Regions from separate parts of the Paenibacillus sp. JNU01 genome, predicted to be linked through region 1. Evidence: riboswitches for the same ligand, from Rfam matches in the RefSeq annotation. Region 1 holds a riboswitch; each other region holds the start of a gene.

Region 1 (7,450 bases):
TTCTCTCATCCACTGTGCAATTTGCCGTTTACGTTCAAGAAATGCCGATTCTTCCGTAATTTCTTCTCGTCTAGGGCGATCAAAAGGAACATGTACCTCATGCAACACCGTTGCAGGCCGGTTGGATAATACATAGACCCGATCCGCAAGCAGCAATGCCTCTTCGATATTATGAGTGATGAACAGCACCGAACGACGGTTCTGTTCCCAGATATCGAGCAGCCAGCGCTGCATGTCGCTACGTGTCAGTGCATCCAGTGCGCTGAAGGGTTCGTCCAGCAGCATCAACTCCTGCGGACTAAGCAGGGCGCGCAGGAATGCAGCGCGTTGCTGCATACCGCCCGACAGCATATGCGGGTATGCTTGCTCGAATCCGGCAAGACCCACGCTGCTTAACCATTTTCGAGCCTCTGCAAGTGCTTCGGCCCGGGGAGGAGTATCCATAGCTACTTCACCAGCAAGCAGTACATTTTCTTCAATGGTACGCCAAGGGAAAAGGGCAGGCTGTTGTGGCATATAACTGATTTTGCCACGTTGGCCCGTAACATTATGACCGTTCATGAGCACTTGCCCTTCCTGTGGCTTCAGCAGACCACCGATGATATGGAATAGGGTGCTTTTGCCACAGCCGGATGGCCCAACGATAGCGACAAACTCACCTTGCTTCACAGTCAGGGACAGGCCGTTCAACACCGGTAGCCTGCTCCGTCGTTCACGAAATGATGCATGAACATCCACGACGTCCAGTGCAGGTGGAACCGAAGCAGCAGTCGTATATGTCGGTAGCCCGGAATTAGTCGAGTAAATTTTTTCACCGTGCTTTGGTTCCAATGTGCGTGCTCCCCGTTCAGGCTGGACGTGTTCGTCCTGTTGCTGATTCATATGCTGATCACTTCCTAATATATAGACTTACATGCTTTGTTATCGCTTCTGTGGCCGCCAGCGCACGAGCAGCTTCTCCAGCAACGCGATGAGCAGGAAGAGCAGTAAGCTGAGCGCGACAATAATCATGATTGCCACGAATAAGCGATCTGTGCGATAAGCTGATTTTTGCAGCATCATATAATAACCAATGCCCTTGTCTGCACCAATCCATTCGGCAATGATGGCGCCCATCACGCTATAGGTAGCGGCGATTTTGATACCGGAGAATACTGATGGTAGTGCATGGGGAAGCTCCAGCTTCCAGAAGATATGACGACGTTTGGCACCAGCCATGCGCATATAGTTCATCATCGCTGCATCTGTACGGGTCAAGCCGTCCATGGCCGCCACCGCAACGGGGAAAAAGCAGACTAATATGATGGTAATTAGCTTGGGCAACAGCCCGAATCCGAACCAGATTAACAGGAGCGGTGCGAGCGCGATGGTCGGGATATTTTGACTAAGAATAAGTAAAGGATACAGGGCTGACTTGAGAAAAGGCACCAAATGCAGCACCATTGCAATCAGTAATCCAACCGCTGTGCCGGCCGCGAATCCGATCAGGGTTAACTGAATGGTTGCGGAGGCATGCATGCCCAGTCGCTCCGCTTGGGATGCCGCTTCGCGGGCGATATCGGACGGTGCGGGAAGCATCCATTTCTCGATGTGGAACAGGGATACAGCTCCCTGCCATAACGCTATAAAGAGAATAACCGCCACGAAGGGCGGCCATACACTTTTGAAATAGGCATTCATTAGCGGTACTTCTCCGTCAGGGTATCCATGCTGAAGCCAGTAGGGCTATGGGCGATTTTGATCTGGGAGATGATGCTTGGGCTGCCAGCCTCGACGAGTACTTCGTGCATTTTGCGGACAACCTCCAGCAGTTCCTCCAGTTCCCCTTCCATCGTGGTGTCGAGCGCGTTCACCTGATATTTCAGGCCAGATTGCTGAATAACTTCAATGGCGCGATCTACATAAGGATAAGAGTTCTCGCCATTTGGCGTTTTTGGAATAACCTGAATGCTAAGTAATGTGCTTGCCATGAGAGATCACGGCTCCTTTCGTGATATATAAAATGAACTAATGACGGTTACACTTGCCACTTCGATGACAGAATAACCTTCCAATCGCTGTTATCCCCAGATTTTTTTGATTTCCTTTCTCTAAAGGGAAAATCCGGTGATAAAGGCGACCGCTTCGCTTTTTCACGTTATTTCTGTCCTCTCCGTCCTCGTGTAAATATTAAGTTCGTTTTATATGAGATATTTTATTGGGGTAAAAACTCGTTTGTGTATGCCTTGCTCACGTCGACCTGTTCATCCAGCAGTTTTTTGCTAAACATCCAGTCGGTGTAGTTCTGCCACACTTCCTGTTTCTGTTCTCCCCAGCGCGGGGCGTCATCCGTGTACTTCGGACTCAGCCATTTCTGGCTTGCCAGTACTAATTCCTTGTCCAGATCCGGGACGGCCTTGATCAGAATATTCGCTGCGTCTTCGGGATGATCAATTGCGTATTGATATCCTTCTGAAGTGGCTTTCAGGAATGCTTTCACCAACTCAGGGTCGTTCTGAATGGTCTGCTCGTTCGTTACGAGAACAGGCGTGTAGTAATCCAGTGCATCTGAATAATCCTTCACATATAACATGTCGATCGGTTCTCCGCGTAGTTCAGCTTCAATCCCCGTCCAGGCGTAGAAGATCCATGCAAAATCAATATCCCGTTTCACTGCGGTGAAAAAGTCGGCGTCACCCATGTTAATGTTTTTCACTTTGGATACATCGGCGCCTTCGCCCTCCATAATGGATTGCATCACGGCTTCTTCCACTGGGGAACCCCAGCCGCCATAGGTTTTGCCTTCAAAATCTTTCGGTGACTTGATATTCCGATCCGCCGGAGCAGCGAACCCGGATGTATTATGCTGAATAACTGCTGCAATGGAGACAAGTGGAACACCCTGTGTGCGGGCTTGAGTTACACTCTCCTGATAACTTACGCCAAAAGGCACTTCATTCGATGCAACCATCGTATCTGCGCCACCGGCACCTGGTTGTACAATCTCCACGTTCAAGCCTTCGGCCTTGTAAAAACCTTGATCTACGGCCGCATACAGGCCGGTATGATTCGTATTCGGTGTCCAGTCGAGCACCACTTTAATATCCTTCAGGGCGGCAGTGTCACCTTCATTGCTGCTCTCCGTATTCGTGCTGCTGTTCTGTTCAGCCGGGGCAGCTTCTTTACCGCCACATGCGGCCACAGTCACCAGTAGTACACATAAGAGCAACAGTCCCATTGTTTTACGCCATTTCATCTGTGATTCTCTCCTTCGGTATGTCCGGCCAGTGGCACGGGTACTCCTTGGCTTCATATCCAAGCTTCTTGCATAAATCGACAGATTTATACCAGCTATGATCCGGATAACGTCACTTTTTTTAGCTCTCTGGCTATATAAAAGAACATTAAAAAAGCGCCCCGTAATCCGGGACGCGTGCAGGCGTTAGAGAGGTGGCGTTCAGCCATAGGGCTGTGCCATTTCGATATACTCCGATTCCTACGCTGGCATGATCCAGATCAGGTCTAAGGGTTAGTATCTTGGTGGGATACACTCTCAGCCGGCCAATTCCGACTCCCCTGGGAAACTATGAAGTTACGGGCATTACTAGGTGTAATTATAGGCCAGAGGCCCAGTCGTGTCCAGTCAGGAACTGGATGGGAACGGATTTAGGGTCATCGTCTACTTGCTTCTAAGCCGCTTCGGTGATTAGTTTTTGATCGTTTGGCCTTGAGCCGAGCAGCTTGATTCATTTAAACAACATAATTTAGAGACAAAAGGAGATAGTACTGCTATACCATTAAATACTTTTACATAAAAATGGGGGAGTACTGAATGATCCTTAAAACCATAATCGCAATGATTCTGTGTTATAGTGCCTACGTTTTTTTCACAGCCTACCTTTTATTTTTGGTTCCGTCTCCATCTGCTATCGAAAATACGGATATGCAAAAATCGTTAACAGAAGGAAGTACAACAGATCGCGTAATGCTCCTGGAGGACGGCTTTCAATCGGGACAGGTGAGAATCCAGACCATTCGAGAGGCAAAAACAAGCATCGACCTAGCCTATTACTCCATTCAAAAAGGAAAAACATCTCAGCTTTTTTTTGCTGCTTTATTCGATGCGGCTGATCGGGGGGTTCAAGTTCGAATCATTTTAGACGGGATTTTTCACAGCATGCGCGGAGAATTGCGTGATATTCCAGATGCCATTGCAGCTCATCCCAATGTCGAATTAAGATATTATGAACCACTCCACCTATTTATGCCATGGACATGGCATAATCGTCTGCATGACAAGATCCTTCTTGTCGACAACACATATGGAATCATTGGCGGCCAAAATATTGGTGATAAATATATGGCATTGCACCCCCCAAAAGACTATGTTTTTGATCGGGATGTCCTTGTTTACAATGCAAACGATAATACGAACAGCACGGTTGTTGAAATGAAACAATATCTAGATCAGTTATGGAACCATCCATTCACCAAACCAGAAAAACATGCAAAACGTCAGCATCATGCAAAAGGGTTAAAAGAGCTGGCTCAGCTGGCTGAGTTATATCAAAAAGCCCAGGCTCAGAGTGATCCTTTTGTGAAAGTGTTGCCAAAGGAATGGGTTCGAGGAGCTCTTCATTCCGACCACGTTGCTTTCATTCACAATCCAATTAAAAGGCTGTATAAAGACCCCATCATGTGGAGGACATTTGTTCATTTCGCCAATCAAGCAAAGTCGAAAGTGTACCTTCAGACGCCATATGCCATTCCTACCAAGAAAATGGAGAAAGCCGTACATCTGTCGATGAATCCAAAAGCAGAATGGGTCATGCTAACCAATTCAATCCAGCAGACCCCTAACCCTTTGGCTTTCGCGGGATACTTAAGCTCTAAGGAACGGTTGCTTGATACCAGTCTGGCCATATATGAATACGAAGGCCCTTATTCCATACACGGCAAATCATTTGTCATGGATGATTACCTCAGCATGGTTGGTTCGTATAATCTTGATCCCAGATCTGCCTTCCTCAATACCGAATCCGCTGTGGTCATTTCCGGTTCTGCATTCGCCGACCAACTAACAGAGGCTATGGATATCAAACGTGCACATAGTACACTTGCGGTTAAAGGTGAACATCCAGCAGAATCTACGAATCAGAAAGGCTCTGTGTTCAAACGAATAGCAATCACAGCGTTATCCAAATTGTCTTTTCTCTGGAAATTTATGTTGTAGAAAAAAACGTATTCTCTTGAGCTTAACTTTTTCTCCGGTTTATCAAAACTTGAAAATCAGATTTGTTCACGGAATGTTCACTTATGTGGTGGGGGTCATCATCTCTATAATTACGAAGGTAAACAGAGAGGATGAGAGAATTGCCAACGAGCAAGAAGGAACAAATTATTTTCGGCTTAATGATGTGTACAGGAATGGTCCTGGTGATGATGACTTTCAATCTGTGGCACACTGGGATACTGGGCAAGTTGTCCCCGCTTGAGATTCTGTTTCAATTCATATTGTGTTTTGTCATCGCTTTTCTGGTGGAGTCCTTCATTGTTGGCCCTGTAGCGAGAAAAATTGCATTTTCCTTACCTTTTGACAAGTCCAACAAGATCCTTGGCGTGCTGGTCATGTCATTTTTCATGGTGATTGGTATGGTTCTGATCATGTCCTTGTACGGAATGATTTCAGCGTATCTTGCGGACCAATTAAATGGGGTATCCGTACTTGGTACGTACCTGCATACAATCGCTCGTAATTTCAGTCTGGCACTTCCATATCAGTTGATCATACTAGGGCCGCTCGTACGATATGTATTCGGTAAATTCATCAAGAGCAACGGGCATATAATGCCTACTGTTAGCAAAAGTGTGTAATTCCGATGGCCTTAAAGTATTTCCTGGGCAATCTTGTGCAAATGAATAGATCGTAACGAATCGAGAACACTTTATTAAGTCGGTTCTTGGGGAATGAAAAATCTAACGAATCTTAGCGGCGTTAATATGCCAAAAAAATGCAACAAGACCTTGATTTGAAGCTAATTATCTACAATAACTTCTCTAAGGTTCGTTAGATTTCGAACATACAGAAATGGAGCGGAATAGCGTGTGCTGGGTTCGTAAAAAACAGAGTAACGCTACCAAAAATGTCTACCATCAAGTCATGACAGTAGACATTTCGATTTCTTTAATAGGTAATTCTGATTCTATCGCTCTGGACTGTATCACCCATAGCTGTTAAGTTGCTGGATCGACCACATGTTTGTTCTGCCACTGATACGTGATCACACTAATGACAAGCAGGCCAACTGCAAAGATGGCAAGCATCCATGCAGACTGATTAACCGCCAGATGATCAAGACTCCATCCCGTGGTCAAAGGCAAAATGGCACCGCCAACCCCACCTGAGGCAATCAAAATGCTGGGTGTGGATTCTTCGGTTCCAGGCAGCAGTTTACTGGCGAAGACTAGGGCAATCGAGAAAATGCCCGACATCGCAAGTCCGAGTAGTAAGATGATGAGAAACGCAGACCAGATTTGGTCTGTAAATGGAAACACCATTAACAAAAGAACAGATGCGAGACAACTGTACAGCACATAGACGCGGTATTGGAATTTCTCTGCGATATATCCCGCGAAGAGTCGTCCTACAGACATGGCAATCCAGAAGCAGGTGACACTAAGCGCTGCTCCGGCTTCCTTCATATTCATTTTCTCAATCAGGATCGCTGGCATGAAGTTTGCAAGGCTCATCTCGGTGCCAACATAAAGGAAGAAGAACAGGACGAACAGAACCAGAAGAGTCAGGTTGCGTCCACGATAGGTTGGGCCGGGTATACGGGTATCTGCGGAATGCGGTTCACCTGATGCACCGGCAGTGTGAGTGTGTCTCGAAGCATCGGCTGGCTTTCGTCGCTCCAGAACCTTGTCCAGCTCACCGAATGATCCTTTCGCCCAGAAAGCAAAGGTCAGCGCTGCGCAGATCGCAACAACGAGAAAGGATAAACGCCAGTATCCGGCAGCAATCAGACCGCTGGCCATGAGCGGCATGATCATCGCTCCGATCCCGAATAACACTTCCAGTCGGCTCATGGCAACAGCAGTATTGTCTTTGATTGCAGCGATGATAATGGTGCCAATGACAGCTTCAACCATTCCGAATCCGAAACCGGCAGCGGGTGCGATGACGTACATCCAGCCCCATGGCGGCAACAGCATGTAGGATAATTCTGCGATACAGAGCAATGCTGTCGCGATTAACAGGCCTCCCCTTTTACCAAAGCGTCGGTTCAGCCACGGAGATAACAATACACCGCCCAGGAATCCGGCAAATTGAGCGAAGATCAATGTCCCGCCCTGGCTATAATCTTTGCCGTAATGTTCCAGTGCAACGGGCAGAATGGAACCAAGCACAACGTGGGCAAGTCCAATGAGGAAATAGGAGAGACACCCGATCCAAAGTAATTTTTTCATA
Region 2 (7,450 bases), 3.3 Mb from region 1:
TGGTATGGCAACCAATTGAACATTTCACAGGATCTCAATAACGCGGACTACGGCTCGGTTATTGCTCCTGACGATAAAGTGGGGATTATTAACCAGACCATGAGTGAAAAGGACAATCAATATGTCAATCCAAGTGGTAAATTCAAAGCCATTATTATAAAAGACCGCTCCAACGTGGTAAGAGGGCTAATCTTCCAGCAATCCTGACAGGAGTTGGTTTAACATGTCCCAGAATACCCAGCATCTTATGTTGTTTTGTACGGCGGTTGTCCTGTTTGTGACAGCCTGCCTGTACGGGCAACAGAATGTTAAGATTTTATCAGCTTCATTGAACGATAGAGTACGGACAGCAGTCGGCATGGAAGGTCGTCTGACAACAACATTGCATACCACCAAACCATCTCAGTATAGTGGTGCGGAAGTGTTACATACCGTAAGACAGATGACAGGCACAGGCGTGCCTGTGGAGGTAGACGGGACTTCATATGTAATCGATACACTAGTCAGCAAAACAGCGACTATTCCTGTCCAGCTCGATGCTACCTACAGACCAGAGTTGATACGAAATGAAACTGGAGAACTGCTCAAGATTGTTTTTTGGAAGGAGGCCAGTGTGAATTGATTAATGCTGCATCCAAGTTGCTTGCCGTATTGCTCGCAGTTCTTCTGCTCTATGTGTATCCAGCTGCTGAAACAGCCGATCGGCAGGATGATATAGCACGTATGACGGCTATACAGAATGTAACACGTTTTGTCGATGCAGTCCGCACGAAAGGGTATATTTCACCTCGAATGTTGGCTGAGTTTGAGGAGCAACTGGCCCAGACGGGCAATGTGTATGAGGTGTCGATGGAACATTTACATAAGAAATATGTACCTCATTATACGGACCCGTTGAACATTAATAGTTTTACTGGGACGTACGAGGTTGTACAGGATGGATATTATGCAGCTCAGATTCGAGAGAGACTATTCCCTACCTCAAGTGTGATTCCGGCTGATGATCCTGGTCGAAGATACACGTTGACAACAGGAGATTTTTTTACCGTGACGCTCCAAAATACAAACCGTACACCTTCCATGCTCATTCGTGAATGGCTTAGTGGTACGGCTCAGGCCTCAGCGGTATTTGTAACCTACGGAGGTATGGTCCTCAATGAAGATTACTGAGCTATCCATAGTATTCGTGCTGATCTTCTTCCCGCTCTTCTGGATCATCTCACTCCATACCCAAGATGCCGAAGAGGCTAACTTTCTTGGACATCGATACAGATCTGCACTTCAAACCGCAGTGATGGATGCAGGTGCAGTTATGCATCAAAATGAGAAACAAAGTGATGAAGCAGGTTATGATTCAACCAAGTTTGTTAAAGCGGATAAGGAGCTTGCCTTGTTGACGTTTACTCAGACGATGGCTTTGAATATGGGGATTCAGGATGATCCCGCAGCTATTCGAAACATGTTTAATTACATTCCTGCCGTGGTTATTCTGGATTACGATGGCTATTATATGATGTCCACAGAAACAGAGTTGACAGGTAACCGGGAAGATTCTTTCAGGCAAGTATGGAGTCCCAAGAAACCTTATACATATTCAGATTCATACGGTAACAGTATTAACTTTACATTGGACGACTATGTCTATGCCTACGACGCAAGCGCAGGGAGATGGGTGGAGGGCTTTCAAAAAGAACTGGTTTCAACCACACAGATTCCTTTACTTCAAGATAGCAGCGTATTTGAACAAGTTCGACGAAGCCGGATTGTGACTTCTGTGCAGGATGATCTTGCTGATGTGATTAATCGCCATAATGAGTTTGCCAGAAAGAACGGTGTATCCTATACATTTACGATGCCCCTGATAGCACAGGAAGATTGGTACAACTCCATCAACGATACAGGAATTATGGCCTTTATCCAAGGTATAGGTGTTGGTGACCAGAAGATCAACAATTATGCGATTGGTGGAGGCAGACTTGTGAAGAAAACGGCCATCGTAGGTGGAGTAGATCCTTTAACGGGTATCAAGTACTACTATCCCTCCACATGTGGTAATGGTTACCGTGCCGAAGAGGTGTTCACAGACGGAAGACAAGCAGCTGCACAAGGCTATTTCGAATATAACTGCTCTAATCGTTAGCTTGCGTACATGACAAAATCTTGGAAGGAGTTCCTGAACTGTTTACATTACTTTCAGAAAAGACGAGACCTGTGCTAGAATAGGGGTTCGGAACCATAATAAAAGTAATGTCTAATAGATAGGAGCAACCTCATCTTATGAGTTTATTGTCAGTAGAGAACGTGAGTCACAATTTTGGAGATCGCACGTTATTTAAAAATGTATCGTTTCGTTTACTCGCCGGAGAGCGTGTAGGACTTGTTGGTGCCAATGGTGTTGGTAAATCCACATTAATGAACATCCTTACCGGTAAATTGCTTAAAGACAGTGGAAAAGTGGAATGGACACCTAAGGTCCGTTATGGATATCTGGATCAGCACACAAAGCTTACGCCAGGCAAAACGATTCGTGATGTGCTTAAGGATGCTTTCCTTCCGTTGCTTGAATTGGAAAAAGAAATGATGAATATTACGGACCAGATGGCAGATGCAGATCCAGATAAGCTGGAGCAGTTGCTGGAAGAGATGGGCGATATTCAGGAACAACTGGAACAGGGCGACTTTTATCTGATTGACGTAAAAGTTGAAGAGATGGCCAATGGTCTTGGTTTGTCTGCAATTGGTCTTGATCGAGATGTCGCAGCTCTAAGTGGTGGACAGCGCACCAAGGTGCTGCTTGCCAAGCTTCTGCTCGAAAAACCTACAGCTCTGTTACTGGATGAGCCAACCAACTATCTGGATGTAGAGCACATTGAATGGCTGTCGCGTTACCTAAAGGACTACCCGCATGCATTCCTCTTAATTTCCCATGACACGGAATTCATGAATGAAGTCGTAAATGTCATTTATCATTTGGAATTTGCCAAATTAACGAGATATGCAGCGAACTATAACAAGTTCCTGGAGATGGCTGATATGAATAAAGCCCAGCATATTGATGCATACGAGAAACAGCAAGAGTACATCAAGAAACAGGAAGATTTCATTCAGCGTAATAAGGCGCGGGCTTCAACTTCAGGTCGTGCGAAGAGCCGCGAGAAACAGCTGGACAAGATTGAACGTATTGATCGCCCAGATGAAGCGGCTAAACCAACGTTTAAATTCAAGGATGCCCGCGCGAGTAGCAAAACGGTCTTTGAGGGCATTGATTTTGAAATTGGATATACCTATCCTTTGCTGCCCAAAATGACGATGACGATTGAACGTGGTGAGAAAATTGCCATTGTAGGCTGTAATGGTGTGGGTAAATCGACACTGCTGAAAACCATCCTCGGGAAAATATCTCCACTGAGTGGAAAGACCTTTTTGGGAGATTATCTCGAAACGGCCTATTTTGAGCAGGAGGTTCGTGCTGGAAATATCACGCCGATCGAGGATGTCTGGAATGAGTTTTCACATTTGACTCAGAATGAGGTCCGGGGTCATCTCGCTCGCTGCGGATTAAAGAATGAGCACATTACTCGTCCGCTCAACATGCTGAGTGGTGGAGAACAAGCCAAGGTTCGTTTATGCAAACTCCTGATGCGCGAAAGCAACTGGATTTTATTTGATGAGCCGACAAACCATCTGGATGTCACAGCCAAAGCGGAGTTGCAACGTGCCTTGCAAGAATTTAAGGGAACGGTGCTACTGGTATCTCATGAACCTGATTTTTACGAGGGTTGGGTCACCAAAACATGGAATGTCGAAGAATGGTCTGAGAAAAACTAGATGATTTGAGACCATGTTTAACAGAAATGACGGTGACAAAAAAATCCGTCTATGGTAACATAGGCTACAACTTCATATGAACACTAGGGGGGCCGCACGATGCGGCTGAGATGGAAGAATGCGATTCCGGACCCTTTGCACCTGATCTGGATCATACCAGCGTAGGGAAGTGGCGAGCGCGTTTCAGTGAATGACGTGAGCAAACGGCAACTCGAAAAGATTTCAACCGTCTGCTTAGCGAATTGAAACATGCAGTTGCGTGTATAACGTTATGGCTATAGATCTATAGCTGTACTGCACGAAATAAACTGTATGCATCAGTCAGTGATCTGATCCTATAATTCATACGCAGCCACTCCCCTACGGGAGTGGCTTTTTTTGTGTTTTCATAGCATTCACGCATGGAAGGAGAGGGAGGGTACCGCAATTTTTCATGAGCATGTTGACGAATCATTTGAATTGCATGTTGTATCTACGGGTGCAGGAAATCGAGCATCTTTTGTAAAAGCAGCCAAGGACGTTTGGCCATGGGTGGACTATATTCACATACGAGAGAAACAACTTACATGGCAAGACAAGATCGGCTGGGCTGAAAGTCTGCGTAATGTTAATATTCCATCTTGTCGCATCGTTATCAATGGTTCAGAACTGCCTTCACAGAATGATCTCTATGGCGGTGTTCATTGGGGGCAAGATGCGATACGTAAATACAACCCTGCTGTCATAAGCAAAATGCAGCGACTTCGTCTGGGTGTATCTGTTCATTCCATCGATGAGGCAAAAATCGCTGAAGAACAGGGAGCTGATTACCTTTTCTTTGGGCATGTCTTCGCGACCAATAGCAAGCCAGATCTAGAACCAAGAGGATTATATGCTCTTGATGAAGTATGCAGAGGTGTCTCCATTCCTGTCATCGCGATCGGAGGCATAGAGCCGGGAAATATCCAAGCGATTCGCACTACAGGGGCACAGGGAGTCGCCGTGATCTCAAATGTATGGTCGAGCGATTCCCCGGATCGGGCAGCTGCATCACTAAGGCAGGCTATCGTTGCTACAGGAAGTCTAAGCCGGTGAAAGGAGATGAGAGGATGAATGAGATCGTAACGGGTCAGAACAGGAATCATTTCAGTCATCAACTGAACTCTGAAACGGAATCAAGAAGCAAAAGTGTAACTGATAATCCGGATAAGATTCATGCAGAAACGATTATTGTAGGCGGAGGTGTCGTTGGTTGTGCCATTGCGTATGAGCTTGCTTCCCGTGGACAGGATGTTTTGTTGCTGGAGCGTTCCGCGATTGCGGGAGGCACTTCTTGCGCAGCGGCTGGAATGCTTGCGCCAGATAGTGAGGATTTTGCTCATCCTTTGATGGCTAAGCTTGCCAGGCAGAGTAGACAGTTACTTATTGAGCAACAAGGGATAATGGGTACCCTCAGTGGGGTAGATATCGGCCTGCAACGCCATGGATTCTTGACCCCTTTTCGATCATACAGTGAATTAAACCGCTATAAGAACAATCGAAAATCCGGTTTGTCTGCTGATGAGGTGTGGTGGGATCGTTCGGTTGTGCAACAGGAGGCATCGTGGCTTAACAGAGATACATACGGAGCCTACTACAGACCATACGAGAGTGAAATCCTTCCTGTCCATCTAACTAGGGCATATGCGGAATCTGCTCAAGCCATGGGAGCTCGGTTTATAGAGGACATACAGGGTATACGTGTACAAGCAAACGAACACGGCGTGCAGGGGATCACCACATCGATCGGTGAGATAACGTGCAAACATGTCGTTATAGCGGCTGGATTACAGAGTGAAGCATTGATGAGACATGTGAATCTGAGCTTACCTGTGTGGTCGGTAAAAGGAGAAATAGCTGCCGTTCAGTTCTCAGATGAACATGCAGGGTACAGACCTGACAGAACGGTTTATGCAGAGGATGTCTATATTGTTCCCAAAGCCAATGGCGAAGTTTGGCTCGGGGCAACCAGTCTGCCGGGCAGAACGGATTTGAATGTTTCTGTACAGGGTGTTCAGAAGCTGCTAACAGCGGCTACCCACTGGGTACCCGGGATGAAAGAAGCGCAATTTAAGCGAGCGTGGGCAGGTGTAAGACCGGCAACGCCAGATGGGCTGCCTTATATAGGTGCATGCAAGAGTATACCTGGACTGTTCGCTGCCTTTGGGCATTACCGTAATGGTATTTTGCTAAGTGCGATAACAGGCAGGCTTATCGCGGAGTTAATCACTGGCAAAAGCTCAGAAGAACTCGGAATTGAAGTGCTGAATCCAGAGCGTTTGAACAGAAAGGGAGTGGTGCAGTGAATATCATTGTTAATGGACAACGGATGGAGATTGAAGACAGATTAAATCGTGTGGATAAACTGCTCCAATCGTTTGACCTGCAAGTCAAGACTGTAGTTGTCGAGCTGAACAGGCATATCTTAACGCGTGAGTATCACGAGTCAACGGCATTAAGAGAAGGCGATCGAATCGAGATTGTACATTTTGTAGGAGGCGGTTGATGATGTTGAACATTGGTAAATATACGTTTGAGTCCAGATTATTGCTCGGAACAGGCAAGTTTTCGGATTTTGAAGTGCAGAGTCAGGCTGTGGATGCTTCTGGAACGGAAGTTTTAACCTTTGCTGTTCGTCGTCTGAATCTGGAGGAACGTAACCAGAAGCATTTCCTGGATACATTGGATCTGGATAAATACACGCTTCTTCCGAATACCGCCGGGGCTTCCACTGCGGAAGAGGCAGTGCGGATCGCCGAGCTTGCGCGGGCTTCGGGACTTTGTGATATGATAAAAGTCGAAGTCATCGGAGATGGAAAGACATTGCTCCCAGATCCGATTGAAACGTACAAGGCTTGCGAAATTTTGCTTGAAAAGGGCTTCACCGTATTGCCTTATATTTCAGATGATGTCATTCTGGCCAAAAGGCTGCAATTGCTTGGCGTACATGCCGTAATGCCTGGCGCTTCTCCCATCGGAGCAGGTAGAGGCATCATTAATCCCTATAATCTTGAGATCATCATTGAGCAGGCCGTTGTGCCTGTGATTGTGGATGCAGGGTTGCGCTCTCCAAAAGATGCTGCTTATGCCATGGAACTTGGTGCAGATGGTGTATTGTTGAATACAGCAGTATCCGGATCAGGAAATCCGGTGAATATGGCTAGAGCGATGCGAATGGGTGTAGAGGCAGGTAGACTGGCATATGAGGCAGGCATGATTCCTGTGAAGCGTTATGCAGCGGCCAGTAGTCCGGTGGAAGGAATGGTTCATACATGATAGATCAACAACAATCAATTTCCTCCGAGCAGGCCGACCGGTATTCCAGACAGGAAAGGTATGCGCCACTTGGCAAGGAAGGCCAGGACAGATTAAAGGACAGCAGAGTTTTAATTGTAGGCGCTGGCGCACTCGGAACAGGAATTGCCGAAACGTTAGTGCGTTCAGGCGTCGGGCACATAACGATCGTGGATCGTGATTATGTGGAGTGGAGTAATTTGCAGCGGCAACAATTATATGTAGAGCAGGACGCAATTGAACGGATGCCGAAAGCGATGGCTGCGAAAAAACGTTTATCTGCCATTAATTCCACGGTTCATGTGGAAGG
Region 3 (7,450 bases), 510 kb from region 1:
TAAAAGCGCCAATCACCGAACTTAGCAGACAGCCAGCACCTGTGACCTGAGTGAGCATGGCATGTCCATTACTCGTGAGGAATGTGGCTTGTCCATCGGTAATGATATCTTCTTTACCGGTAATGACCACGACACAGCCAAGTTTATGCGCTGCCCGCTCCGCTATGCCGATCCGGTCACCCTCACCTGATCCCGCGTCCACACCTTTGATACTCCAGCTCTCACCGATGACATTGGCAACCTCCGCCACATTGCCGCGCAGTACCGTGAGGCGAAGCTCACGAACGAGCATCTGAACGGTTTCTGTACGATAGGCGGTTGCGCCTGCGCCGACGGGATCTAGCACCACAGGCACATGATGCGCATTAGCCGATTGGCCTGCCAGACGGATGGCCTGAACGATTTTATCATCGAGTGTGCCAATGTTGAGCACCACGGCTCCTGACATCTTGGCAACATCAGCGACCTCTTCATGAGCATAGGCCATAAATGGGGATGCACCAAGTGCAAGCAAACCATTGGCTGTAAAGGGAGCAACGACAAGGTTGGTGATATTGTGTACCAGCGGATTTTGCGTACGAACACGTTTCAGATAAGACATATAATTTCCTCCTTGTTTGGAAGTAACGCCACCGGCAGAAGCCTGATATGCAGAGTCACTCAACAGAATAATAGGATATGAGTCTCCGTGTTGAGCAGGGCGAATAGTGTAAAGACACCGAGAGACGTTACAGCGGTAAAAGCAGATGTAAAAGATAAATCCAATTCATAATGCAATAAAGATGGATTAATGTAACTGGATATGGAAGAACAAACGATCAATATCTAGCCTTGATTGAAACAGCTAAAAGGTAGAGCCACATAAAAATGTAATTCGCAAAAAATAGTAATAATACAAAAACGCGACAGTACAACAACGCAATATACAGAAAGTGAACCCAGGGTAAGTCTCCTAATTCAGGCAAGCGGTATAGTGAAGGAATTGGCGTTCAAATAGAGTCTTGAAACCCAAACCCAAACCCAAACCCAAACCCAAACCCAAACCAAGCTGGTAGCTCTTTTGGCGAATTCCTTCTGCAGGTTCAGACGGTGTTTCTAAAGAACCCAGGACATCTTATTTGGCTGTCAAATCCTACTTTTGAAATGTAAGGAACGTCAGACACGTTATTTCCCTGATTCCTTGATTAAAACGATGCAAACGGCTGTTTATTCTAATATTGCGTGTCTCAGATTCCTTAGATTTCTGAGACTGCTTTAAATCCTCGAATAAGACGTCTCAGATTCGTTAGCGCTCGCCGCATGCTCTACTCCGAACACATTAGGGCGCGATTCAGCTCATGGTAGATTTGAAGATGTGCGCTAATGTACATGACCAAATGCATAGCACCAAGCCGCCCAAACGTATACAAGGTACTCGATCGCATACCATGTCATCCAAACGTATACAAGGTACTCGATCGCATACCATGTCATCCAAACGTATACATGGTACTTGATCGCATACCATGTCATCCAAACGCATACAAGGTACTCGATCGCATATCATGCCATCCAAATGCATTTCAAGGTACTCAATTGCACATCAAGTCACGTAGAATTACTAAAGATTATGATTCTCCACTCCTTGCTCCAGCCAGTTCCATTATGGAAACCTTTTACATTCGCAAACCTTGTTGCCCCTAACGCCACGTCCTTGCTAACTTTCTATTCATTCCTCTTACTTGCGGATCCATTTCTTTTAGTCATATTCCCTTCATTCTCGTGGCTTTTCTTTACTTACTCTCCTTGCAGATTTATAAACGCATCCTCGGCTTTCACCGATTCAGGAATCATTTCAGTTGCAACGAGCCATGCACGTACATTCTCCCACGACTCCATTTCCTGCCGACCAAACGGTTGACCTTCTTCATTCATGAGCGGCAGTAGAATAGCCAGGCTTTTGGTTTCGATCTCCGGGTCAAGCGGAGATGTTTCATTCTCATGAGCAAGCAGAATATTCAAGGCTTCTTCTGAATGCTCCGTGACATATTTCTGTCCTTCCTGGATCGCTTTGACGAACCGGGTAAGTTGTTCTTTTTTGGCTTCCATACCAGCTTCACTTGCGGTCAGGACCAATTCATAATAATCAGGCACGCCATAGTCGACAGGGTTAATCGATTTCATGGCATGGCCTTCTTTCTCCAAAATCAATTGTTCATGGTTAATAAAACCACCCATAATCGCGTCCGCCTGTCCGGAAGCCAGGGAAGGAATCAGATCGAATCCAACGTCGACCAGATTCATGTTGTCTGGGTTGCCACCATCTTGGCTGATCATCGTCCGTACCATCGCGTCATACAGCGGAATCGAAGAATAGCCAACCGTCTTTCCTTCAAGGTCTTTGGGTGAACGCACGTTGCCATTCGCTTCGGTCAACAGATGTACGAGCGGGTGGCGAACAACAGCAGCAATGGAACGTACAGGAATGTTCTCACTACGCGCGAGCAAGATCTGAGGCTGATAGCTTAGAGCCAGATCGATTTTACCGGCAGCAACCAGTTTGAGTGAATCATTGGTATCCGCAGGCATCTGAATGTCGACATCGAGACCTTGGTCTGCAAAGTATCCTTTTTCCTGAGCTACATAGATGAAGGAATGTACTGCATTGGGGTACCAGTCGAGCATGATGGACAGTTTATCTTTGGTGTCTGATGCTGGTTCTGTCACAGGCGAGTTTGCTTGCTGTGCATTGGTTTCCGATTCTGTTGTTGGCGTGTTTTTGCCAGCACCCGTGTTGCCACATCCGCTAACGATCAGCAACAGGCTTATGAGCATAATGGGAAGCAGGGAGTATATACCTTTGTTAGTCATAAATGAAGTTCCTCATTTCATCGTTTGGGTTTGTAGACAATGGACAGCAGTATGTTAACGGACAAGATGACAAAGTACTGATTGAAGTTAGCTGCTGAAATGGTGCATAAGTTATGTTGTGTAGAGCGTAATTCTTGTAGTAACATCTAAAATCTAAATTCTCTCTACGTTTTATCCAGCTATTTTTTCGCTTCATGGCGCCGAGTGCCAAACCGTTTCTCCAGCCAGGCAATCAGTACAAACAAAACGATCCCGAGCAGGGATAACAGCACAATAGCGGCGAACATCGCGTCCGTGTTCATGTTGCTGGACATGCGGCGGCTGAAGTATCCGAGACCTTTACTGCCACCGAGCCATTCGCCTATCGTTGCACCAACCACGCAGTACACCACAGACATCTTTAGCCCCGAGAAGAAGGCGGGAAGTGCCAGTGGAACCTGGAGTTTGCGAAAAATATCCCACGTGCTGGCTCCCATGGTGAGCAGTAGTTCACGCTGCTCTGGATCGCCTTGGCGAAGTCCATCGTAGGTACTCACCACAATGGGAAAGAAGGCGATCAGGAACACAACCGCAACTTTGCTCCACAGCGTGTAGCCAAACCATAGGATGAAGACGGGGGACAGGGCAATCAACGGGATCGTCTGACTGATTACGATGAAGGGATATAACGCTTTTTCAATCGACCGATTCATATGCATACCAGTTGCAAGTGCAATTCCGGCACCAATGGACAAGCCAAAACCAACAACAACCTCCATCAAGGTAGCAGGCAGATGTGTAGCCAGCAGGAGGTGACGATGCTCATACAGGGAGTTGGCAATCGCCGTTGGGGCTGGAATGATGAAGGAGGGCACCCATCCCATACGCACAATCCACTCCCAGAAGACAAGCAGCAAGAGCAGGAGCCAAAGAAACAGACCATAACGGTCAAGCCAACGCCTTACGTTATTCTTCATGCAGTTTCCCAAGTTATCCTCTCGCATGCAATTGTTCCTCCAGTCGTCGTCTCATCTGAAGGAGCGCCGGTTCGTAGATCATGTCCGAATGTCTTGGACGTGGCAAAGGTACCGTCAAATCTTGTAGCGGTTGGTCTTGGCTCCCCGGAGTTAACAGGATAATCCGATCACTGAGTAGCAGGGCCTCTTCAATATCATGCGTAATGAACAACACGGTTTTGCCCAGATCTTCCCACAGCTCCAGTAGCCAGCGATGCATCTCGCGTTTGGTTAAGGCATCGAGTGCGCCGAATGGTTCATCCAGCAGCATGAGTTGGCCACCTGTCAACAAAGTACGAAGCAGCGCGACACGTTGGCGCATGCCACCCGACAGCTCGTCCGGGTAAGCATGCGCGTAGCCGGATAAGCCAAATCTGTCGAGCCCTGCCATAATGTCTGCGCGAATTTTTCCCTTATCCTGTCGCCTTGGAGCAAGTTCAGCGGGGAGCATGCAATTCTCCATGACGGTTCGCCAGGATAACAGGAGGTCCTTTTGCGGCATGTAGGCCACCTGCCCCAGTCGCTTTCCTTCAGGGACCCAAGGAATTTCAATGGTTCCGTGGGTTGGCTCAAGCAGGCCTGCCAGCAGCTTGAAAAGGGTGCTTTTACCGGAGCCGCTGGAGCCGATGAGCGAGACGAATTCGCCGTTGGCAACACGCATCGACACATTGGAGAGCACGGGGGAATCCCTTTTTCCCGGGAAAGCGTAGCTCATGTTGTGAATGGTTATGTTATTATCCATCTCGTTCTGTTCCCCCTTGTTATTCCAAATTCAACTTCAAACTGCGGGATCTTTCATTACACCTGCTGATCTGCCCGCAGAACGCGAAAAAGACCCACCCATTTCCGGAGAAATGAGTGGGTCTGTAAGTTCAATTCACATTAAAATTCATCATCAACATGAAAAAATCCGCTTACTGAAAGGCCGCTCCACTTCCCTCCGCTGGTATGATCCAGATCAGGTTCAAAGGGTCCGAATCATTCGATTCGTCTCAGCCGTAAGGCTCCCCTAGTGCATTGTTCAAGATATGCAGTTATGTGTTCAGCATATATCACATGCAAGTGGAATGTAAAGGGGGCGCTCAGAAAGAATGTGAGTACTGATCTGAAAATGGTTCCGTTCGGATTATTAGGATTGCACAGCCAGATTATTCGGGCAGACGCATTAATCCGTTGCCGGAATTGCTCCAGTTTCCTCAACTCCTCTTACTGTGGCAGGTTTATTTAATGAAATAGATACGATACAATATCTACTGAATTTCTATACACTGCTTTCGGGATGTAATCAATGGAAGGGGAAGTGTACTATGAGAACGATTGGTCTTATTGGTGGAATGAGCTGGGAGTCATCGTTAGAATATTATCGAATTATTAATGAAGAAGTGAAAAATAAATTGGGAGGATTGCATTCAGCCAAGTGCATTTTATATAGCGTGAATTTTGAAGAGGTCGAGCGTTATCAAGCTGAAGGTGATTGGGAAAGCGCTGGTGAATTATTAGGGAATGCTGCTCAGTCTTTGGAAAAGGCAGGAGCAGAAATGATTGTAATTTGTACAAATACGATGCATAAAGTGATTAAACATATTGAAGAAAAAGTGACACTACCCATCGTACATATTGCTGATGCAACAGCAAATCAAATTCATAAGTCCCATATAAGTACGGTTGGTTTACTCGGCACCAAATATACGATGGAACAAGACTTTTATAAAAAACGAATTGAATTTAATGGTATTAAGGTTTTGATACCGAATGAAGAGGATAGAAAAGTTGTCAATAAAATAATATACGAGGAATTATGTTTAGGGAAAATTGAGCCCTTATCAAGGGATTATTATAAAAAGGTGATCCAAAGGCTGGTTGATGATGGAGCTGAGGGAATCATATTAGGTTGCACCGAAATTGGATTATTAGTAAAAGTAGAGGATTCAGAAGTTCCATTATTTGATACAACACATATTCATGCGATTGAATCTGTTCATTTGGCACTAGCCAAATCATTTGACTCAACCCGATAAACCCGTTCTCTGATTTACCTTGGCTCATGAACTCGATATAATAGGGATGGGCCGTACAGGCCGGATCACAAAATGCAGGTGGGATTGTTCTCCCTCCTAGGCAGAATGGGGACCCAAGTTGAAAACGTTCAAAAAAGTATATATTGAGATCACGAGTATCTGCAATCTGGCTTGCAGCTTCTGTCCGCAGACGCAGCGTGCCAAAGGATTCATTGACCCTGAAGTCTTCAACAATATACTGGAACAAGTTAAACCACATACCAATCATATTTATCTACATGTCAAAGGCGAACCCTTGTTGCATCCCAAAATAGATCTTCTGCTAGATTCCGCACACGAGAAGGGACTCAAGGTGAATATTACAACGAATGGTACACTGCTGCCCAAGACTCAGCATAAATTGCTTGGTAAACCGGCGCTGCGTCAGATGAACTTCTCCCTGCACAGCTTCGATGGGCACGAAGGTTCAACAGATCGTGACGGATACCTGCGTCATATTTTGTCCTTTGTACACGAGGCCGTTAAGCACAATGTCATCATTTCATTCCGACTGTGGAATCTGACGCAGGATAACTTCACGAATGCTCAGATGAATCGAAATCGGGAGACCCTTGAAGTGCTGGAACGTGAATTCAATCTGGACTTCCGCATTGAGGAAAAAGTGGTTCCAGGCAGCGGCGTCAAAATTGCTCCGAATGTATACCTGAATCAGGACCACGAGTTCCAGTGGCCAAGTCTGGATGCACCTGAAGATGACGGCAAAGGCTTCTGCCACGCATTGCGTAGTCAGGCGGCTGTGCTAGTGGATGGAACGGTGGTTCCATGCTGTCTCGATGGCGAGGGTGTGATTAACCTGGGTAATGTGCACGAGAAGTCATTCTCAGAGATCATTGAAGGGGAGCGAGCGAACAATCTGGTATATGGCTTTTCCAAGCGGGAAGCTGTGGAAGAGTTGTGTCGAAAGTGCGGTTATCGTCAGAGGTTTGGAGCCTGACATCTTATAACAGCAAGCTGGAAGCCATTCAAGATCACACATTTGAAAGACAAATGTAGTGATCTTTCTTGTTTACTGGGGATTAAAGTCAGAGGTACTTACGTTACAAATGAGCATACCAGAGGTTGATATCAGCATATTGTTCAAAGATCCTGACTTGCAAAAAATGCCGATATGACAGTCATTATGCGATGTCAGGATATATCTGATCTAATGATTATTCTAGTTACCTTCCTTATTTGGTAGGATTAGGTTGTGAGTTGGGCAGAGGTGCACCTCTGGCGAACTTTCAGTACAAGCACAGGCTTGTACACGATCCATAACGAGAGAATAAGGGAGGAATAAAGTAATGAAAAAAATGTTGACGTTGTTGTTGTCTGCTGGTTTGGTTGCTTCCATATTTGGTGCGGTTCCCGCTGCTGCTGCGCCTACAGTTGTTAATTCAACGATTATTGTTCCAGCGGGCACGACTTATGACGGTCAAGGCAAAACATTTGTAGCCAATCCTTCCACATTGGGTGACGGGTCTCAAGCAGAGAATCAGAAACCGGTATTTCGTCTGGAGGCAGGGGCTACGCTCAAAAATGTAAATA
Region 4 (7,450 bases), 220 kb from region 1:
TTTGAAATAGAAAGTCTCTCAAAATATAAGCAAGTCTCTATTACAAGAGGCTTGCTTTTTTGTCTACACCAAAAAGAGATATCTTGCAGTCATTCGGCTGGAGATATCTCTTTTCATTCCATCTAACTAAGCTCAAGCTTAATAAGGCGGCCACAACAACTTGCGTGCTGTTTCGTAACGCTCAGCAACAGCCGGCCAGTAGACGACATTCCACCAATCCTCGATATACTTTTTGCGTTCATTCTGGTGTTTCAGATAATAGGCATGTTCCCACACATCCAGCGGCAGGAGTGGAACGATATCGGACTGGGACAGGTTCTGGTGTTTTTCCGCCTGCAAAATCTCCAGACGATGTGCTCTCGGGCTCCAGACAAGCATCGCCCAGCCACTGCCTTCCACTTTGTTCGCAGCTTCCGTGAATTGATTCTTGAACGCTTCATAACTTCCGAAATCCCGCTTGATCTGCTCTGCGAGCATACCGGAAGGTTTACCGCCGCCAGCAGGATTCATAATTGTCCAGAAGATCGTATGCAGGTAGTGGCCTGCCCCGTTGAAGGCGAGTTCACGTTCCCAATGCTTGATGAGTTCAAAATTATTCTTTTTTCGCGATTCTGCCAGCTTCTTCTCTGCTACATTTAGTCCGTCCACATAAGATTGATGGTGTTTGTCGTGATGGATACGCATCGTTAGTTCATCAATATGTGGCTCCAGCGCATTGTACGCATAGGGAAGAGGGGGTAGTGTGTGCCCTCCAATGGGAACCGGCTTTTCTTTTACGGGAGGTGCAGTAGTGCTGGGCGTGGCTTGTGTTGTTTCGGTAGAAGGTGATTGAACGGTTGTGGATTGAATCTGCGCTGAAGTAGCAGGTGCGTTTACATTCCCCTCTTGAGAAATTGGAGCTTCTGAAGCTTGGCGATGGGTGGTTGCTGAGCCTGACGTATGCAGTGCATTTTCCAGAAAAAGTGACGGCTCCAAATTTGTTTCTCGCAAGATGCCAGGTTGGCCAAGCGTATCCAATACGCCCAGAAAATACTCTGATTCGCGGATCAAATGCAAAATAAGTACTTTGGCAAGCGGAACAGCTTGCACCGCAGCACTTTGCTCCAGAAGAACATACAGCTGTTTGATGAACTCTCTCGATTGCTGCCGAGCAGCCGACACAAGTTGATCGATACAACGAACGATGTAGGGAGCAGGCGGATGGGTTGCGGGCAATAGTTGTTTTAACAGCTGATTCGCTACTCGCTCAGTGTTCGCAAAGGTAGCCTCCCATTCCTCCAATAGCTTGACGTATGGGGGCTCCAGATCGGGCACCAGTGCACGAATGACGAGTGTATGTTCTTTCTCCTGCTCTTTCCAGAAACGGATTTCTTCCAAGGTCCGCAGAGGCAGCAGGTGACCATATCCATCCCAGTTCATATATGGTGGGCCTCCTTCAGTTGAATTTCATCGCATATGTAGACCGTTGCTTCATGCGTCCCAAGAGTATATTCCGCCGGGCTGTTGTCCTATGAGTGCAAAAAAAAGAGCCCCTGAGGGGCTCAAGAATCAACGGGAAATGATTGAAGTTTGATTATTCTCCACTATTCGTGTTTTGAACATCGTCACTGCTTGTTTTCGTTACATGACTCAGGAAAGTCGAGACACGGCGCAGATATTCCTTTGGATGCTCCCGGAAGATCAACTCATGGTGTGCATCCTGGACGATCCATACATCCGAGTACGGATTGGTCTGGTTGGCGGCGAGCTGTTCTGCAATCGGGTAAGGCGCCTTCTCATCTTCCGTACCATGAATGAAGAAAATCGGGAACGGATAATCTTCCTTTTTCACTTCCTGATACGGAATCTGCTGCAATCCGGTACCATTCAGAACAGGGAACAACAGTTTCATGATCTCCAGTGTAGGCTGACGCGGCAGATCGATCTGGTTATGAATGTTGTGGTACAGCGTATCCGGCTCAAGCAGGAACGTACTGTCCAGAATCATCGCATCCACTTCCTGTGTAATCAGTCCGGTTTGAAGCGCCGTACCGGCACCCATGGAGAAACCCCAGACTACCAGTTCCTGCGCACCGCGCTGCTTGGCGAACTGGATGGCACCCAGCAATTGCTGTGACTCAGCCTTGCCACCTGTGGCTACAGCTTTGTTCACCTGTGAGGCGAAGCCATAATCGAACATGACCACATTGAAGCCAAGTTGATGGGCATAGTGTGCCAGGTCATACATGGGTACCCATGTTTCTTCACGATTGGCACCATAGCCGTGACTGAAAATAATCGTTTTGCTTGCGGCATTGTCAGCAGGGATATACCATCCTTGCATTGTCCGGCTGCCATCTGCTGCCGGGAACGTGATGTCTTCGTACTTCATATTCTTGGCCTGCATCGGATTGGAGAAGACAGGCGCTACAGTCGGGTTGGATAATACCCATGCGATGTAACCATGCAGTGCAATAAAACAAAACAATAGAAAAAATACAACGGAGAGCAGCAGCGCTACGATAATATGTTTGAACCGAATCAGCCTCGGTGATAGGGAAGAGGGCAGATCGGACACTTTTGTTTGCAGCGGGGCTTCGCTCTGGGATGTTGGATACATGAATGCCCCTCCTTTGAAGTTCAGTTGAAGATAACAACGACATGAAAAGAGAATTGCGTTTATTTCAGAGCCTGCTTCAGAGCGATATCTTAATGTAATATATCTTTATCGTATGTTCCAATATAGTCAAAGTCAATTGATTGAGGGCATTTGTTACGCAATTGTTATATAGTTCTTAAGATATATGGGTAACATTACCTTAGTGTGTAAATTACAGGGGATTAAGTCTTATAAAAAGGAAAATTTTACACGTTGGTCTATTTCAATTTTGGCTCTTTTTGGTTTACAGATGAGACCGTTTCTCATATAATTTATGTAACCAAGTTTCATGTGATGAAACATGAGGAGGGCATTATGCCATGGAAGATCGCAAGTTAACCGTCCGGGCTGTGGAACGGGCGCTGGATATATTATTATGTTTTACCACACGCAGTGATCTGGGACTCACCGAGATTGCCAGCCAGATCGGCCTGCACAAAAGTACAGTGCACCGCTTGATGGCTACACTGGAGGATCGAGGATTCGTAATCCGCGATGCAGCAACAGAGAAGTATCGACTAGGCATCCGAATCTGGGAGCTGTCGGCTCATATGTCCCGCAGTGATGATCCCGCTATTCTGCTGCTGCCTGCGATGGAGCGACTGAGAGACCGATTGGGGGAGACCGTGAGTCTGTACCTGCGTGATGGCAGTGAACGGATTCGGATTCAGGCGGTGCAAAGTGATCAGGCGATTCGCCGAGTTGCTCCCGTTGGTGTTAGACTTCCGCTGTCTGTTGGCGCATCCAGCAAAGTCTTGATGGCGTTTGCCACGGATGAGGATCGTGAGGAACTGATGAACGGGCCGGAATGGCCGGTGTTTATTGACCCTGCGGTGTATTTGGCGCAAATGGGAGATATCCGGGATAACGGATATGCGACGAGTTATGAGGAGCGTGAGCCGGGAGCTGCAGCGGTATCTGTACCGATTATGGATCGCCGAGGCAATATTGCAGCTGCTCTCTCGGTCTCAGGGCCTGTCAGCCGACTTTCGCAGGAGACTTTGCACGAATACGCACCTGTGCTAAAGGAAGCTGCTACGCAGATGGGGCTCATGTTATCCTGATATTGATGAAAGGTTTTTCTCCAATTGGGTTGGTGTTCTGGAATATAAAGGTTGTTTTTATGTTCCGGTTGCGCTACTCTGTAATGGACGGCCCATCGGGGTCAGCTTCATTGAATATGAACAGCGGCTTATGTATGCCGCAACTTTTAACGTTACTGGGGGAGTCCGAATTGTCCGGACTGAGACGGAATCGCATGAGATTCCGGACCCTTTGCACCTGATCTGGATCATACCAGCGTAGGGAAGTAATCGGCGATATGACCACAACCACCACATGTGTGACTCTTGCAGGACTCCGTTATGGAGCTGCAACCAGGAGCATTATTGGTGATGGACATTAAAGTCGGTTCCTTCGGGGGCCGGCTTTTTTATATACAGTGGACGGGCGAGATAATACACATTCCATGGACTGTTTTTTCAATAACCTGCAAAAGTGGGCTTGGAGAGAGCAATCATTATAGATTTATGATCTGTGGTAACCTCCGTTCTGTCGTTAACTGTACATGAATAATGTCTCCCCCTTGGTCTGGTGTAGGATCGCTCTTTCTTCTCTGCGCTCTGCATGATTTGGGACAGGTGCGTAAGCGAGCTGATGACGATGCCAACCAAACCAAGTGAACGAACACGGAGGAGGAGACGAGCAAACATGAGTACAGGAAACCAAACGGGACAACAAGCGATGGAACAGGAACATAACGGTCAGCAGGTGGAAAAGGAAACAGGAGCGGCCGGACGGGTTCAGCCCTTTCCGGGTAGCCGTAAAGTCTACATTCAGGGCTCACGGCCGGACATAGCTGTACCGGAGCGTGAGATAGCCCTTCATGACACGAATACTCCCCAAGGGGTGGAGCATAACGGACCGCTACGTGTCTACGATACGAGCGGCCCCATGACTGATCCCAAATTCCAGATGGATATTCGGAAGGGATTACCCGCGCTCCGAAATCATTGGATTATGGAACGCGGTGATATTGAAGCATATGAGGGCAGAGCCGTTCAACCCGAGGATAACGGACTAAAGCCCGGAGGGCGGAGAGCCGGGGCAGAGGAATACCCTGGATTTCGGGGACAACCACTGCGTGCTCAGGCTGGGCGCTGTGTCACCCAGATGCACTACGCAAGGCAGGGCGTCATTACACCAGAAATGGAGTATGCCGCTATCCGTGAAGGGGTGGAACCGGAATTTGTGCGGCAGGAGCTGGCGAGTGGACGGGCGATTCTGCCATCCAACATCAATCACCCAGAGAGTGAGCCGATGTTGATCGGTCGTCATTTTCACGTGAAGATCAATGCTAATATAGGTAACTCTGCCGTATCTTCCTCCATCGAGGAAGAGGTCGAGAAGATGACTTGGGCGGTACGATGGGGATCGGATACCGTGATGGATCTGTCTACAGGCAAAAACATTCATACGACACGGGAATGGATCATCCGTAATTCACCTGTACCGATTGGTACGGTGCCGCTGTATCAGGCACTGGAGAAGGTGAATGGCGAAGCGGAAGCGCTGACCTGGGAATTGTACCGAGACACGCTCATTGAGCAGGCAGAGCAGGGCGTGGACTACTTTACGATTCATGCAGGTGTGCTGCTGCGTTATATCCCCATGACCGCCAAGCGGATGACAGGTATTGTATCCCGGGGTGGGTCCATTATGGCAGCATGGTGCCTTGCGCATCATCAGGAGAATTTTTTATACACTCATTTCGAAGAAATCTGCGAGATTATGAAAAGGTATGATGTGGCGTTTTCGCTGGGAGATGGACTTCGTCCAGGCAGTATCTACGATGCGAATGACGAAGCTCAGATGGCGGAACTGGCTACGCTCGGGGAACTGACGCAGATCGCATGGAAACATGATGTGCAGGTGATGATCGAGGGCCCGGGGCATGTACCGATGCACAAGATCAAGGAGAATGTGGATCTACAGATGGAGATATGCCAAGAGGCACCTTTCTACACTTTGGGGCCACTGACGACCGATATTGCCCCGGGATACGATCACATTACGTCCGCCATTGGTGCGGCTATGATTGGCTGGTTTGGCACGTCCATGCTCTGTTACGTCACGCCAAAAGAACATCTGGGCTTGCCTAACAAGGATGATGTGCGCGAAGGGGTTATTGCCTACAAGATCGCGGCCCATGCCGCTGATCTGGCGAAAGGCCATCCGCGTGCTCAGCGCCGGGATGATGCATTGTCCAAGGCACGCTTCGAGTTCCGCTGGCGGGATCAGTTTAACCTGTCACTCGACCCGGAACGGGCGCTTTCCTACCATGATGAGACGCTGCCGGCAGAAGGGGCTAAGGAGGCACATTTCTGCTCCATGTGCGGACCGAAGTTCTGCAGCATGCGCATTACGCAGGACATTCGTGCCTTTGCGGCAGATAAAGGATTGTCCGAGAATGAGGCTGTGATAGCTGGCATGCAGGAAAAGGCTGAGGAGTATCGGACACGCTCCTAGGCGCTGGTACAGCTTAACCTTGGCAGTCTGACATCGTTTGAAGGTGAGAATAATGATATCATGTCGTATTTTTCTCTTATTGATCAGCTTCCTAATACTTTTTATCAGTATTATGGTTGATTGTCTAGCAGATGTTTAATAAAATGAATGTAAGTAAACACCAATAAGAGTAGCCAGGCCAATGGCTACTCCTGCACAGCATTTGCGGTGGGTATTCCTCCGAGTGCAGCAAGTTCAGATGAAGTGACCCGTCAGGCCGTCAACCTGTGGCGGGTCACTTCTTTTTACGATCGATGTATGTCAGGAGCGCAATAATTAACATCGCGAACACGATTACGTCGTTAAAAGAGAAGTTCATAGGATCACCTCCCACTGGAGGCAAGCCTATTTCCCACCACAAATTGGCTGTACAAAGTGATTATACCATTTGAAATGCTCTTGTTCGAGAGCATTTTTATTTTGCAAAGGAGCCTACATACTGCTTTTCACATATTTTTAGTGATTGTAATATGTCACTCCAAATCAGCCGCTACTGTCGAGCCACTTCCAAATTCTTCTCCAAATATGCCGCAAGCAATGCCAGCGGACTATGGATCGCAATGCCTCTGTCTGCTGTAACCTGTGCAGCAGCGGGAGCCATAGACAGTTGAGCTGCCACTACCGTTTTACCCGGATACTGCTCAGCAATCTGCTGTAATCCCTCACGTACTGCTTCGAGATACCCTTGCTGATCTCCACGCATAATTAACTCAAACGTCCCAGGGATACACACAGCTTCCGTCTGAGATGCCTTGGCAACATGTGGCTGCCCATTCTCATCCTTGTACTGTAACGCCTGATTCACCCGTGCCATCGTTCCTTCAATGGTTGCCGGGTTGGTGAAGGCTATGATGTAATCTCCTGGTACTCGCCGCAACTTCTGCAATAGCGGATCATCTATGCCAATCACAGGCACAGGGACCTCTGTGGCTTCCTGCTCCAGTACTGCCGCAAACAGGGTACACGTGACCAGAATGGCATCGGCATGACACTCGGCGATCCATCGGAGCGTCTGAGCTACTTTCTCGTGGATGACGACATCGGAAAAGTCAGCGTCATGTTTAAGACGATCCAGGCCTGGATCGACGTAATGGACCAATTCAACTTCATAAGCAGCAAGCGTCTCTTCAATTAAGGCGATGTTGGAATAGTGAGCGTGAAAACAACCGATGGTGATCATGTGCTAAATCCCCTTTTACAGTTCGTATAATGTGATGGTAATCGTAGATATTTAAACCATTATAG

What was found. A riboswitch is a leader RNA that binds a small molecule or an ion and turns the genes downstream of it on or off. The one in region 1 is predicted to bind thiamine pyrophosphate.
Region 2: linked by a shared signal. The riboswitch ahead of NLBNIHML_RS04785 (thiamine phosphate synthase) and the one ahead of NLBNIHML_RS19710 (ABC transporter substrate-binding protein) in region 1 are both predicted to bind thiamine pyrophosphate.
Region 3: linked by a shared signal. The riboswitch ahead of NLBNIHML_RS21880 (ABC transporter ATP-binding protein) and the one ahead of NLBNIHML_RS19710 (ABC transporter substrate-binding protein) in region 1 are both predicted to bind thiamine pyrophosphate.
Region 4: linked by a shared signal. The riboswitch ahead of thiC (phosphomethylpyrimidine synthase ThiC) and the one ahead of NLBNIHML_RS19710 (ABC transporter substrate-binding protein) in region 1 are both predicted to bind thiamine pyrophosphate.

Annotation. Positions count from the first base shown of each region.
Region 1 covers NZ_CP169723.1:4,500,978-4,508,427, forward strand. The annotation lists gene NLBNIHML_RS19695 (ABC transporter ATP-binding protein) at 1-882, opposite strand, end outside; gene NLBNIHML_RS19700 (ABC transporter permease) at 922-1,680, opposite strand; gene NLBNIHML_RS19705 (thiamine-binding protein) at 1,680-1,970, opposite strand; gene NLBNIHML_RS19710 (ABC transporter substrate-binding protein) at 2,195-3,235, opposite strand; TPP riboswitch at 3,455-3,567, opposite strand; gene NLBNIHML_RS19715 (phospholipase D-like domain-containing protein) at 3,812-5,212, shown strand; gene NLBNIHML_RS19720 (DUF2798 domain-containing protein) at 5,353-5,853, shown strand; gene NLBNIHML_RS19725 (MFS transporter) at 6,214-7,449, opposite strand.
Region 2 covers NZ_CP169723.1:1,162,319-1,169,768, reverse strand. The annotation lists gene NLBNIHML_RS04810 (ABC transporter permease) at 1-207, shown strand, start outside; gene NLBNIHML_RS04805 (hypothetical protein) at 224-622, shown strand; gene NLBNIHML_RS04800 (hypothetical protein) at 619-1,170, shown strand; gene NLBNIHML_RS04795 (hypothetical protein) at 1,157-2,140, shown strand; gene NLBNIHML_RS04790 (ABC-F family ATP-binding cassette domain-containing protein) at 2,278-3,828, shown strand; TPP riboswitch at 3,904-4,013, shown strand; gene NLBNIHML_RS04785 (thiamine phosphate synthase) at 4,207-4,902, shown strand; gene thiO (glycine oxidase ThiO) at 4,917-6,152, shown strand; gene thiS (sulfur carrier protein ThiS) at 6,149-6,352, shown strand; gene NLBNIHML_RS04770 (thiazole synthase) at 6,355-7,122, shown strand; gene NLBNIHML_RS04765 (MoeB/ThiF family adenylyltransferase) at 7,119-7,450, shown strand, end outside.
Region 3 covers NZ_CP169723.1:5,014,689-5,022,138, forward strand. The annotation lists gene thiM (hydroxyethylthiazole kinase) at 1-601, opposite strand, end outside; gene NLBNIHML_RS21870 (ABC transporter substrate-binding protein) at 1,777-2,850, opposite strand; gene NLBNIHML_RS21875 (ABC transporter permease) at 3,030-3,833, opposite strand; gene NLBNIHML_RS21880 (ABC transporter ATP-binding protein) at 3,820-4,587, opposite strand; TPP riboswitch at 4,764-4,866, opposite strand; gene NLBNIHML_RS21885 (aspartate/glutamate racemase family protein) at 5,153-5,863, shown strand; gene NLBNIHML_RS21890 (radical SAM/SPASM domain-containing protein) at 5,982-6,857, shown strand; gene NLBNIHML_RS21895 (pectate lyase) at 7,207-7,450, shown strand, end outside.
Region 4 covers NZ_CP169723.1:4,724,836-4,732,285, forward strand. The annotation lists gene NLBNIHML_RS20690 (Fe-Mn family superoxide dismutase) at 139-1,419, opposite strand; gene NLBNIHML_RS20695 (alpha/beta hydrolase) at 1,574-2,599, opposite strand; gene NLBNIHML_RS20700 (IclR family transcriptional regulator) at 2,959-3,702, shown strand; TPP riboswitch at 3,850-3,963, shown strand; gene thiC (phosphomethylpyrimidine synthase ThiC) at 4,382-6,166, shown strand; gene NLBNIHML_RS20710 (hypothetical protein) at 6,696-7,385, opposite strand.